DNA from 3 places in the Leptolyngbya iicbica LK genome. Region 2 is predicted to be linked to each of the others. Evidence: predicted binding sites of a transcription regulator. Region 2 holds the regulator's gene; each other region holds the start of a gene.

Region 1 (3,283 bases), on a different contig from region 2:
CGCCCACCATGCGCCAGCTGGCCGAAGACTTTGACCTGCTCAAAACCTGTGGCACTGACACCCACGGCCCCAACCTGACCCGGCGCATTTAACGCGATCGCGGCTAAATCCGCTCTCGTTTTGTGCCCACCGTGCGCTACTGTCAATCAACGCTAAACTCGGGAAGCATGACGGGTATGGGGGTTGGAAGATGAATGCGCAATTAACGGGTGGCAAATTGCTGACGCTGTTGCAGCTATCGAGTCCGGCGTTGCCCATCGGGGCTTACAGCTATTCCGAAGGCGTCGAAACCCTAGCAACTCAGGGCACAATCGCCACCAGCGCCGATCTCCTGCACTGGCTCACCCAAGAACTTAGCAGCGGCAGCATTCGCCTCGAAACCGCCATCCTGCGTTGGAGCTACGTTGCTGCCAGCCAGGCCCAGTTTGAGGCAGTGGACCGCTGGAATCAATGGTTGTCAGCATTGCGCGAAACGGCAGAAATGCGATCGCAAAGCTGGCAAATGGGACGATCGCTGCTGCGCTTGTTTGCCGATTTGGAACCGGAATTGACGCGACAGTTGCCCGACCTCGCGCGCCAGGGCAACTGTAATTTTGCAATCGCCTACAGTCTGGTGGCTCAGGCTTGGCAAATTCCGTTAGAGGCAGCCGCGATCGCCTTCCTCCACAGTTGGGCTGCGAATCTCATCAGCGCCGCCGTCCGCGCCGTACCCCTGGGCCAAACCCAAGGGCAACGCCTCCTCCAGCAGTTAACGAAACCGATTCAGACTGCACAGGCAGACATTGCCACCATGACTGAGGCCGATCTCATGGCCTGCAATTGGGGCGTTTCCCTCGCGAGTATGCAGCACGAGGGACTATACAGCCGACTGTTTCGCAGTTAGCAGCCTGCCTTCGCCCACATAGTCCGGTTGGGTTCAGCCAGTTATTACGAAAATGTCTGTCCTGACAGTTTGCCAAACGGCAGTCGTTATAATGCCTGCCAACCCTATTTGCTCTTTCAAAATTGAGGATAATTTCGTGACGAAACCGTTTCGGGTCGGGGTAGCTGGCCCCGTGGGCTCTGGCAAAACTGCACTGATCGATGCGCTCTGCAAAGCCATGCGCGACGAATTTAACCTTGCGGTGGTGACCAACGACATCTACACCCAAGAAGACGCCCAGTTTTTGGTCCGCAGCGAGGCGTTGGAGCGCGATCGCATCATCGGCGTCGAAACCGGCGGCTGCCCCCACTCGGCCATTCGCGATGACGCCTCGATCAATTTAGAAGCGATCGATCGCCTGGTGGAGCAGTTTGACCCCGATATCGTATTTGTCGAAAGTGGTGGCGACAACCTCGCTGCCACCTTTAGCCCTGAACTGGTGGAGATGACCCTGTATGTGATTGATGTCTCGGCGGGAGATAAAATTCCGCGCAAGGGAGGGCCGGGGATCATGAAATCAGACGTGTTAATCATCAACAAAATTGATCTTGCCCCCTACGTCGGGGCCGATTTGGAAGTCATGCGACACGACGCCCAAAAGATGCGCGGCGATCGCCCCTTCATTTTCGCCAACCTAAAAACCCGCGAAGGCCTCAACACCGTCATTGACCTGATTCGCCATCAGCAAAAACTCGGCCCCAGTCCGGCAGTGGCTAGCGCAGCTCAGGAGTTTGCCCACGTGCACTCTCACGGTCATTCACATTCCCATAGCCATTGAGCAAGCAGCGACGAGCGATCGCCCATACACAGCCTCCAAGGGCACAAAATCCCCTTAAATTCTTCTTAACCCTGGGCAAAAAACAGCATTTTGTATCGTGGACTACATTTAAGTATTTACCCTGACTTTAGTATCACCATGCAATTACTGTGGCGAAGCATAACGGTTTGGCATCCGCCGCTGGTTAGATCTGGAGATGGAGTGACTCTGTATTGAGAACTCTCCGGGGCTAAGCTCACAGTCACTTTGCTACGGTTAAGCAACTTTTTGAGTCAGGAGCGACGGCACGAATGACAAATCGATTTGGAAGACGGAAGTTTCTCATATACGGATCCGCCACCATGGGCACAGCAATGCTGCTCAAGGCTTGTGGAGCCCCCTCCGACACCACAACTGAGGAAGCTCCCGCCGAAGGCGGCGAAGAAACCGCAGCCGCAGGCGGTGATGGCGAAACCATTAAGGTCGGCATTTTGCACTCCCTGAGCGGCACCATGGCGATTAGTGAAACGACCGTGGTGGATGCAGAAAAGCTGGCTATCAAAGAAATCAACGCGGCTGGCGGTGTGCTCGGCAAGCAGATCGAATATGTCGAAGAAGACGGCGCCTCTGACTGGCCGACATTCGCTGAAAAAGCGGAAAAGCTGATCGACCAAGACCAAGTGGTTACGGTCTTTGGCTGCTGGACATCGGCGAGCCGCAAAGCGGTACTACCCGTGTTTGAATCGAAGCAACATCAGCTTTGGTACCCGGTGCAGTACGAAGGCCAGGAATGTTCTCAGAACATCTTCTACACCGGGGCTGCCCCCAACCAGCAAATTGAGCCTGCGGTGGACTGGCTCCTGGAAAACAAAGGCACCGACTTCTTCTTGGTCGGGTCTGACTACGTCTTCCCCCGGACGGCGAACACCATCATCAAAGAGCAGCTGGCCGCGAAAGGTGGCAACACCCTCGGTGAAGACTATCTGCCCTTGGGCAACACCGAAGTTACCCCCATCATCACCAAGATCAAAGCCGCAATGCCCGAAGGTGGGGTGATTTTCAACAGCTTGAACGGTGACAGCAACGTCGCCTTCTTTAAGCAGTTACAGGGCGCGGGCATGACGCCGGATATGTATCCGGTCATGTCTGTCAGTGTGGCGGAAGAAGAAGTCCGCCAAATCGGCCCTGAGTTCTTGGTGGGCCACTACGCCGCTTGGAACTACTTCCAAACTGTGGAGTCCCCCGAAAACGAGAAGTGGGTGGCTGACTTCAAGGCAGAGTATGGTGACGATCGCGTGACCAACGACCCCATGGAAGCGGCTTACATCATGGTTTATCTGTGGAAGCAGGCGGTCGAAGCGGCTGGCACCACGGATATCCCTGCAGTGCGCGAAGCGGCTTATGGTCAAGAATTTGCGGCGCCTGAAGGGCCTGTGACCATGAACCCCAACCACCACATCTCGAAGACGGTGCGGATTGGCCAGGTGCGCGACGACGGTCTATTTGACATCGTCTCTTCGACCGATGGCCCCATCGATCCGGTGCCCTGGAACCAGTACGTGCCCGAAACTAAGGGCTTTGCTTGTGACTGGTCTGATCCTGAA
Region 2 (3,283 bases):
CAGCGGGGTTGCCAATCGCAATCGACTTGGCAATGGTGTTGGGCTTCACCGGAGTCACAAAATCCCGTCCCTCTTTGAAGGCTTGGGAAATGGGCGAGCAGCCTTCCGCCTGCGCCCCACTAAAGCGCACGTCTTTGGCATCCACCAGACCCGTTTTCACAAACTCTTGGAAGCCCTTGTAGATCTTGGTAAACAGGGAACCCGAGGCCAACGGCGCAACAATGTGGTCAGGCAGTTGCCAGCCGAGTTGCTCCACAACTTCATAGCCCAGGGTTTTCGACCCTTCGGAGTAGTAGGGACGCAGGTTAATGTTCACAAATCCCCAACCCTGAGTATTCGCGACCTCAGAGCAGAGGCGGTTGACCTGGTCGTAGTTGCCTTTCACCGCCATCACGGTGGGGTTGTAAATCAACGTACCGAGGACTTTACCGGCTTCCAAATCAGCGGGGATGAAGACGCAGCAGTCGAGTCCAGCATGGGCCGCGATCGCTGCTGTGGAGTTCGCCAGGTTACCCGTGCTTGCACAAGAGACGGTAGAGAAGCCCAGTTCACGGGCACGGCTGAGGGCGATCGACACCACCCGATCCTTAAAACTCAAGGTCGGCATGTTGACCGCGTCGTTTTTAATGTAGAGAGACCTCAACCCTAAACGCCGCGCGAGGCGATCGGCTTTGAGTAGGGGAGTCATCCCCGTACCGACATCGATGGGATTGTCGGAGGCCACCGGCAAAAAATCTTTGTAGCGCCAAATTGATTTCGGCCCCGCTTCAATACTGGCGCGACTCACCCGCTGACGAATCAGGTCGTAGTCGTAAACCACCTCTAAGGGACCAAAGCAAACATCTTCGCAAACGTGCTTGGCACCGAGTTCATAGGTTTCGCCACACTCTCGACAGCGCAGTGCCGAAAAAGTTGCGCCTAAGGCAGCGCCGGTCGATAAAGTTTTGGGCTGTTCAATGGCCTGGGTCATCGTTTTCTGTGCTCTCTCGCGGAATGAATTGGTAGCAGCTGCAGCAACAGGACTGTTTCAACTGAACTTCGCGGATAGTATCACGGCTAAAAAACACGGGTCAAACATACCCGACCATTTTTGTCGGGATTTGAAATGAATCAATGAAACAATTGCTGGAGAAGACTTTGAAGGCTTTGTCCGGCAGCGATCGCCATCCGAGCCCAAAACCATGTTCAGGAAAAAATTGACACCTTTGCTACAAAAAATCCAGTGAGCTCAAAGCCGCGATCGCGCCCTTTGCCCTGCCACTCCTAAGATTTTCGGCAGTTTTGTCGACTCCAAGTATCGTTAGATACAAAAGGTCTTCTCATAAGTCGCATTAATAGACGGTTAATGCATTGCGGTTTGCATTTCTTAAAGGCCCAAAGACCACGCAATGATGTCTCAATTGATAGGCGTTTTCGTGGATTTCAGTAAGATGTGGCTATCGTGATGTTTGGTTCCAGCAGACAAAAGTGGACTCAAGATGATAGCAGCGCAGGACAAGCCCTTAGCCAATGCGTTTCGCCAACTCGCAGGCGGCGCGTTTCCGCCAGTCGTGGAAACCTACGAGCGCGGCAAGACAATCTTTTTTCCCGGTGATCCCGCGGAGCGCGTCTATTTTTTGATGAAAGGGGCGGTGAAGCTCTCGCGAGTTTACGAAATCGGCGAAGAAATCACGGTCGCTTTGCTGCGAGAGAATAGCGTCTTCGGGGTGCTATCCCTGATTACGGGTGAGCGGTCTGATCGCTTTTACCATGCGGTAGCGTTCACGCCAGTCGAGTTGTTGTCTTTACCGATTGATCAAGTGCAGCCCGCGCTCGCCGAAAATCCGGAACTCGCCATGGTAATGCTGAAAGGGTTGTCATCGCGCATTTTGCAGACCGAGATGATGATCGAAACCTTAGCTCATCGCGATATGGGCTCTCGGTTAGTCAGTTTTCTCCTGATTTTGTGCCGCGACTTTGGCATTCCTAGTTCCGATGGCATCACCATTGACCTGAAATTATCGCACCAGGCGATCGCTGAGGCGATCGGGTCTACCCGAGTCACCGTCACTCGCTTGCTAGGCGATCTCCGCCAAGAAGGCATGATTGCCATCCATAAAAAGAAGATTACCGTGCATGACCCGGTGAATCTCAGTCAGCAGTTCACCTGATTGGAAAGCGTTGCAGTAGAGTGGTCATGAATCGCAGGTAACGGGCGCATGGCCACAGGCTACGTTCTAGTATTAGCAGTCTTGATTCTAGGCGGCGTAATTGCCACGCTAGGCGATCGCATTGGCATGCGCGTTGGCAAGGCGCGGTTGAGCCTATTTAACCTGCGCCCGCGCCAGACGGCGACTGTGGTCAGTATTTTGACGGGCGGCGTCATTTCCGCCTCGACCTTGGCTTTGCTCTTTGGTGTGAGTCAGCAACTCCGCACCGGGGTCTTTGAGCTAGAGCGCATTCAAGAGGACCTCTTGCAGGCTGAGGCAGAACTAGGCGAAGCAGAAACCGCCAAGGCCGACATTGAGTCTGCTCTCACCGATGCCCGCGCCGAACAAACAGCGGCCCAGCAGGAACTCGCCAAAATTAATCGGTCCTTGCAACAGGCGGTCGAGCAGCAACAAACAACCCAGAGCGAACTCCAGCAGTCGCGATCGCGATTATCATCGCTCCAATCGGAACTGGGAGAGGTTTCCCAGCAATCGGCTCAACTCCAAAATGAAATTCAGCGGTTACAGACCGAGCGGGCCGACCTATTGCAGCAGCAGGCCACAGTCCAAGAGCGCATTGCCGAGCGCGATCGCCTCATTGCCGAACGTGACCAAGACATTGCCCAGCGCGAAGCCCGCCTTCGAGAACTGCAAAGTCAACAGGCCGAACTACAAGAAAATGTTGCATTGTTGGAACAACAATATCAGGGCCTTTTTCGGGGCAGCGTCGCCGTCGGTCGCAACGAACCTCTCGTCTCAGTGCTGTTAAGAGTCAACGACGAAGTAGAAGCTCGCCGCGCCGTTGATCAACTGTTGCGGCAGGCCAACCGCTCCGCCATCGAAGAAATTGCCCCAGGCATCGATCGCGATGATCCGGTCTTGCTGATTCCCACCCAAGACGTTGATCGCCTTGTGCAGCGCATCAGCGATGGCCAGTCTTATGTGGTGCGGGTGCTTTCGTCGGCTAACTATATTATTGGCGAGCCTTGCGTCGTTGCTGATGGTGGCCCTTGCGTCCAGGTCTTTATCGACGCCGCAGTGAATGAACTCATCTACGAACCGGGACAGCGCCTCGCGATGGTCAGTGTTGATCC
Region 3 (3,283 bases), on a different contig from region 2:
TGTCGGCCAAAAATTCCGGGGTGATGGATTTCAGCTCAAATTTAATGTTGGGACGCAGCCATAATCGCAGTTGAGTCGCGATCGCTTTATGGCCCAAGCCAAAGTAATTTTTACCCTCTTGAAAGGCTTGATAGGCCAGCTTAGTCAAAGTGTCAGGCATTGGCAGCAACGCAGAATTGGAGTCAAAAACAGAACGAATATTATGAATTGTAACGAATACACCTTGCCGCTACCGAAGCGAGAATATTTTTCTTCCCAAAAAAGAAAAGGCCGCCCGCAGGCGACCTTTTAACCACAGATTCACAGAGGGAGTTGAACGCTCTGTTGCAACTTAGATTGCGACCTTAGCAATCGTAGTAGAGAGACAACTCGTAGGGATGAGGCCGCAACCGCATGGGGTTAACCTCATTATCGAGCTTGTACTCAATCCAGTTTTGGATGAAGTCTTCAGTAAAGACACCACCGGAGATCAAGAACTCGTGATCTTCCTCAAGCGCTTTCAACGCATCCAACAAAGAACCAGGCGTTGAAGGAATCTTCGCCAGTTCTTCAGGGCTGAGGTCATAGATGTCCACATCGAGGGGATCACCGGGATCAATCTGGTTCTTAATGCCGTCAATACCGGCACAAAGCATGGCAGCAAAGGCCAAGTAGGGGTTGGAGGTTGCATCAGGGCAACGAAACTCCAGACGCTTTGCTTTCGGGTTATCCCCAGAGAGCGGAATCCGCACCGAAGCCGAGCGGTTGCCCTGAGAATAAGCCAGGTTCACCGGAGCCTCAAAACCAGGCACCAAACGCTTGTAAGAGTTGGTCGTCGGGTTTGTGAAAGCGAGCAATGCCGGGGCGTGCTTCAGAATGCCGCCGATGTACCACAGAGCAGTTTGGCTCAAGCCCGCGTACTTATCACCGGCCATCATGGGCTGCCCATCTTTCCAGATGGACTGGTGAGTGTGCATCCCAGAACCGTTGTCATTGAACAAAGGCTTGGGCATGAAGGTGACCGTCTTGCCGTACTTCTTGGCGACGTTCTTGATGCAGTACTTGTAGATCATCAACCAGTCAGCCGCTTGAATCAGCTCACCAAACTTGATCCCCAGTTCACACTGTCCACCTGTCGCTACTTCGTGGTGATGCTTCTCAATGGGTACACCTAAGCTGGCCATGGTCAGCAGCATTTCGCTGCGCATGTCTTGGGAAGTATCAGTCGGCGCAACAGGGAAGTAACCTTCTTTGTAACGAGGCTTGTAACCCAGGTTGCCGCCTTCTTCCTCACGGCCCGTGTTCCAGCGACCTTCAACGCTATCGACGTAGTAATAAGCGGAATGCTCGTTTTGGTCGAAGCGAACGTCATCAAAAATGAAGAACTCAGCTTCTGGACCAAAGAAAGCAGTATCACCAATGCCACTCGATTTGAGGTAGTCGATCGCCTTAGTTGCCACCGCCCGAGGACAACGCTCATACAGCGCCCCAGTCCGCGGCTCCTTGATGGTGCAGATCATGCTCAAGGTCGGTTCCGCATAGAAGGGATCGATCCAAGCGGTGTCTGGATCGGGCACCATCATCATGTCGGACTCGTTAATGGCTTTCCACCCCCGAATACTGGAACCGTCGAAAGCGACGCCATCGGTGAAGCTATCAGCATCAATCTGGCTGACGTGTAGGGTCAAGTGCTGCCAGATGCCCGGCAAATCGATAAATTTCAGGTCGACTAATTGGATATTTTCATCCTGAATTTTTTTCAAGATGTCTTCAGCGGTCGCCATGTATTACTCCTTATACTGTCTAAGTCCGCAAGGGCAACTCGTATTCATTGGCTAGTACAGTAGACACCACGTTTTAAGAAGCGGCAAGGACTGCTGATTGCACAATGCAGTCACTGTTGATCCTCTCAATGGCCAATGCACTTAAATTTCTAAGATGTCCGCGAACCAAGCCTTAAGTTGTCTGACTCATCCTATGGATAGGGATTCGCGTCTTTTGTATCAGTTTTTACGAAAGCTGAAACCCATTGCTCAGACGAATATTCAATTGCCGCTTTCGGCTTGCATTGACTGGCAAGCCGCACCCATTTGCCGCCAACACACCGGCAAATAAAGCCTTGACACACTCATTTTTGTAGAAGGTTCCCCTTGCTGTCGAGCAGCCGCATATTGCGAAATGTATCTGAATGTAACAATCACCTGGGGGTTTCTTCGTCTTTCTCATTGGAGTCACCTGCGCTCTCAGGTCGCGTGATAGACTGGCTTCTGGATTGCTCAAGAGTCGATGAGCCAAGCTTTTCGGTGATTTTTAGCTGAGTGGTTCAAGGGAAATTTTTTTCCTGAAAATGCTGGTTTAGATTTGGCATTTTTTCTCATACGCGCGATCGCAATTCCGGTGCGACTGGGCTGGAATTTTTAAGACTGATTGGGAGAAGAACGTACATGCGGGATGCCGTAACGACATTAATCCGAAATTACGATTCGAGAGGCCGCTATTTGGATCAACTGGCCCTCGATTCTCTGAAAGGCTATTTTGATACTGGCTTGGCGCGGGTGCAGGTGGCGACCATGATCAGCGCTAAAGCCGCTGAAATTGTGAAAGCAGCCGCGAGTCAACTGTTTGAGACCGTGCCGGAACTGATTCGCCCCGGTGGCAATGCGTATACCACTCGTCGGTATGCTGCCTGTCTGCGCGATATGGACTACTACTTGCGCTATAGCAGCTACGCGCTGGTTGCCGGCAACGAAAATGTGCTGGATGAGCGGGTGCTGCAAGGTCTGCGCGAAACTTACAACTCCCTGGGGGTGCCCATTGCGCCCACGGTGGTCGGCATTCAAATCATGAAAGATATGGTCAAGGCCAAGGCAGCAGAAGCGGGGATGGAAGATACCAGCTTTGTTGACCAGCCGTTTGACCATATTCTGCGCGAGCTCAGCGAAGTGAGCGTTTAATTCGATTTTTACTATTCCACTTGAGAAACTGGAATGTGGGGTGCCTAACGGTGCCCCTTTTTTTTGCTGATTGATTCGCCGAGGGCTGCATGGTTTACGCTGCCGGTCTGGATTTTGGAACATCTGGCGCTCGCTTAGTGGTCATGGATGAGGCCCAGCGGCTGCTCACCGAGGTGCGAGTTGAGTTTGCGGAGACTGACCGATCGTGGGATGTGACGTGGTTGCAGGCGCTAGAGGCGTTGTTGAGGCAGGTAGAGCCGGGGGTGCGATCGCAACTCGACGCGATCGCCATCAACGGTACTTCGGCCACGGTCTTACTCTGTGACGATCACGGACAGCCGGTGACGGCA

What was found. Region 2 encodes NtcA, which controls nitrogen genes in cyanobacteria. Its sites were predicted from a motif close to TTTGTANNNNNNNNTACAAA; they were not measured.
Region 1: urtA (urea ABC transporter substrate-binding protein) is a predicted target of NtcA. The motif match lies at 1,790-1,809, and genes of this name have one in related genera.
Region 3: glnA (type I glutamate--ammonia ligase) is a predicted target of NtcA. The motif match lies at 1,977-1,996, and genes of this name have one in related genera.

What each region holds. Positions count from the first base shown of each region.
Region 1 covers NZ_QVFV01000001.1:447,911-451,193, forward strand. The annotation lists gene DYY88_RS01835 (PHP domain-containing protein) at 1-92, shown strand, start outside; gene DYY88_RS01840 (urease accessory protein UreF) at 191-883, shown strand; gene ureG (urease accessory protein UreG) at 1,020-1,700, shown strand; gene urtA (urea ABC transporter substrate-binding protein) at 2,042-3,283, shown strand, end outside.
Region 2 covers NZ_QVFV01000002.1:1,376,241-1,379,523, forward strand. The annotation lists gene thrC (threonine synthase) at 1-970, opposite strand, end outside; gene ntcA (global nitrogen regulator NtcA) at 1,479-2,150, shown strand; gene DYY88_RS13100 (DUF3084 family protein) at 2,199-3,283, shown strand, end outside.
Region 3 covers NZ_QVFV01000001.1:810,074-813,356, forward strand. The annotation lists gene DYY88_RS03505 (class I SAM-dependent methyltransferase) at 1-160, opposite strand, end outside; gene glnA (type I glutamate--ammonia ligase) at 345-1,763, opposite strand; gene apcB (allophycocyanin subunit beta) at 2,424-2,933, shown strand; gene DYY88_RS03520 (FGGY-family carbohydrate kinase) at 3,023-3,283, shown strand, end outside.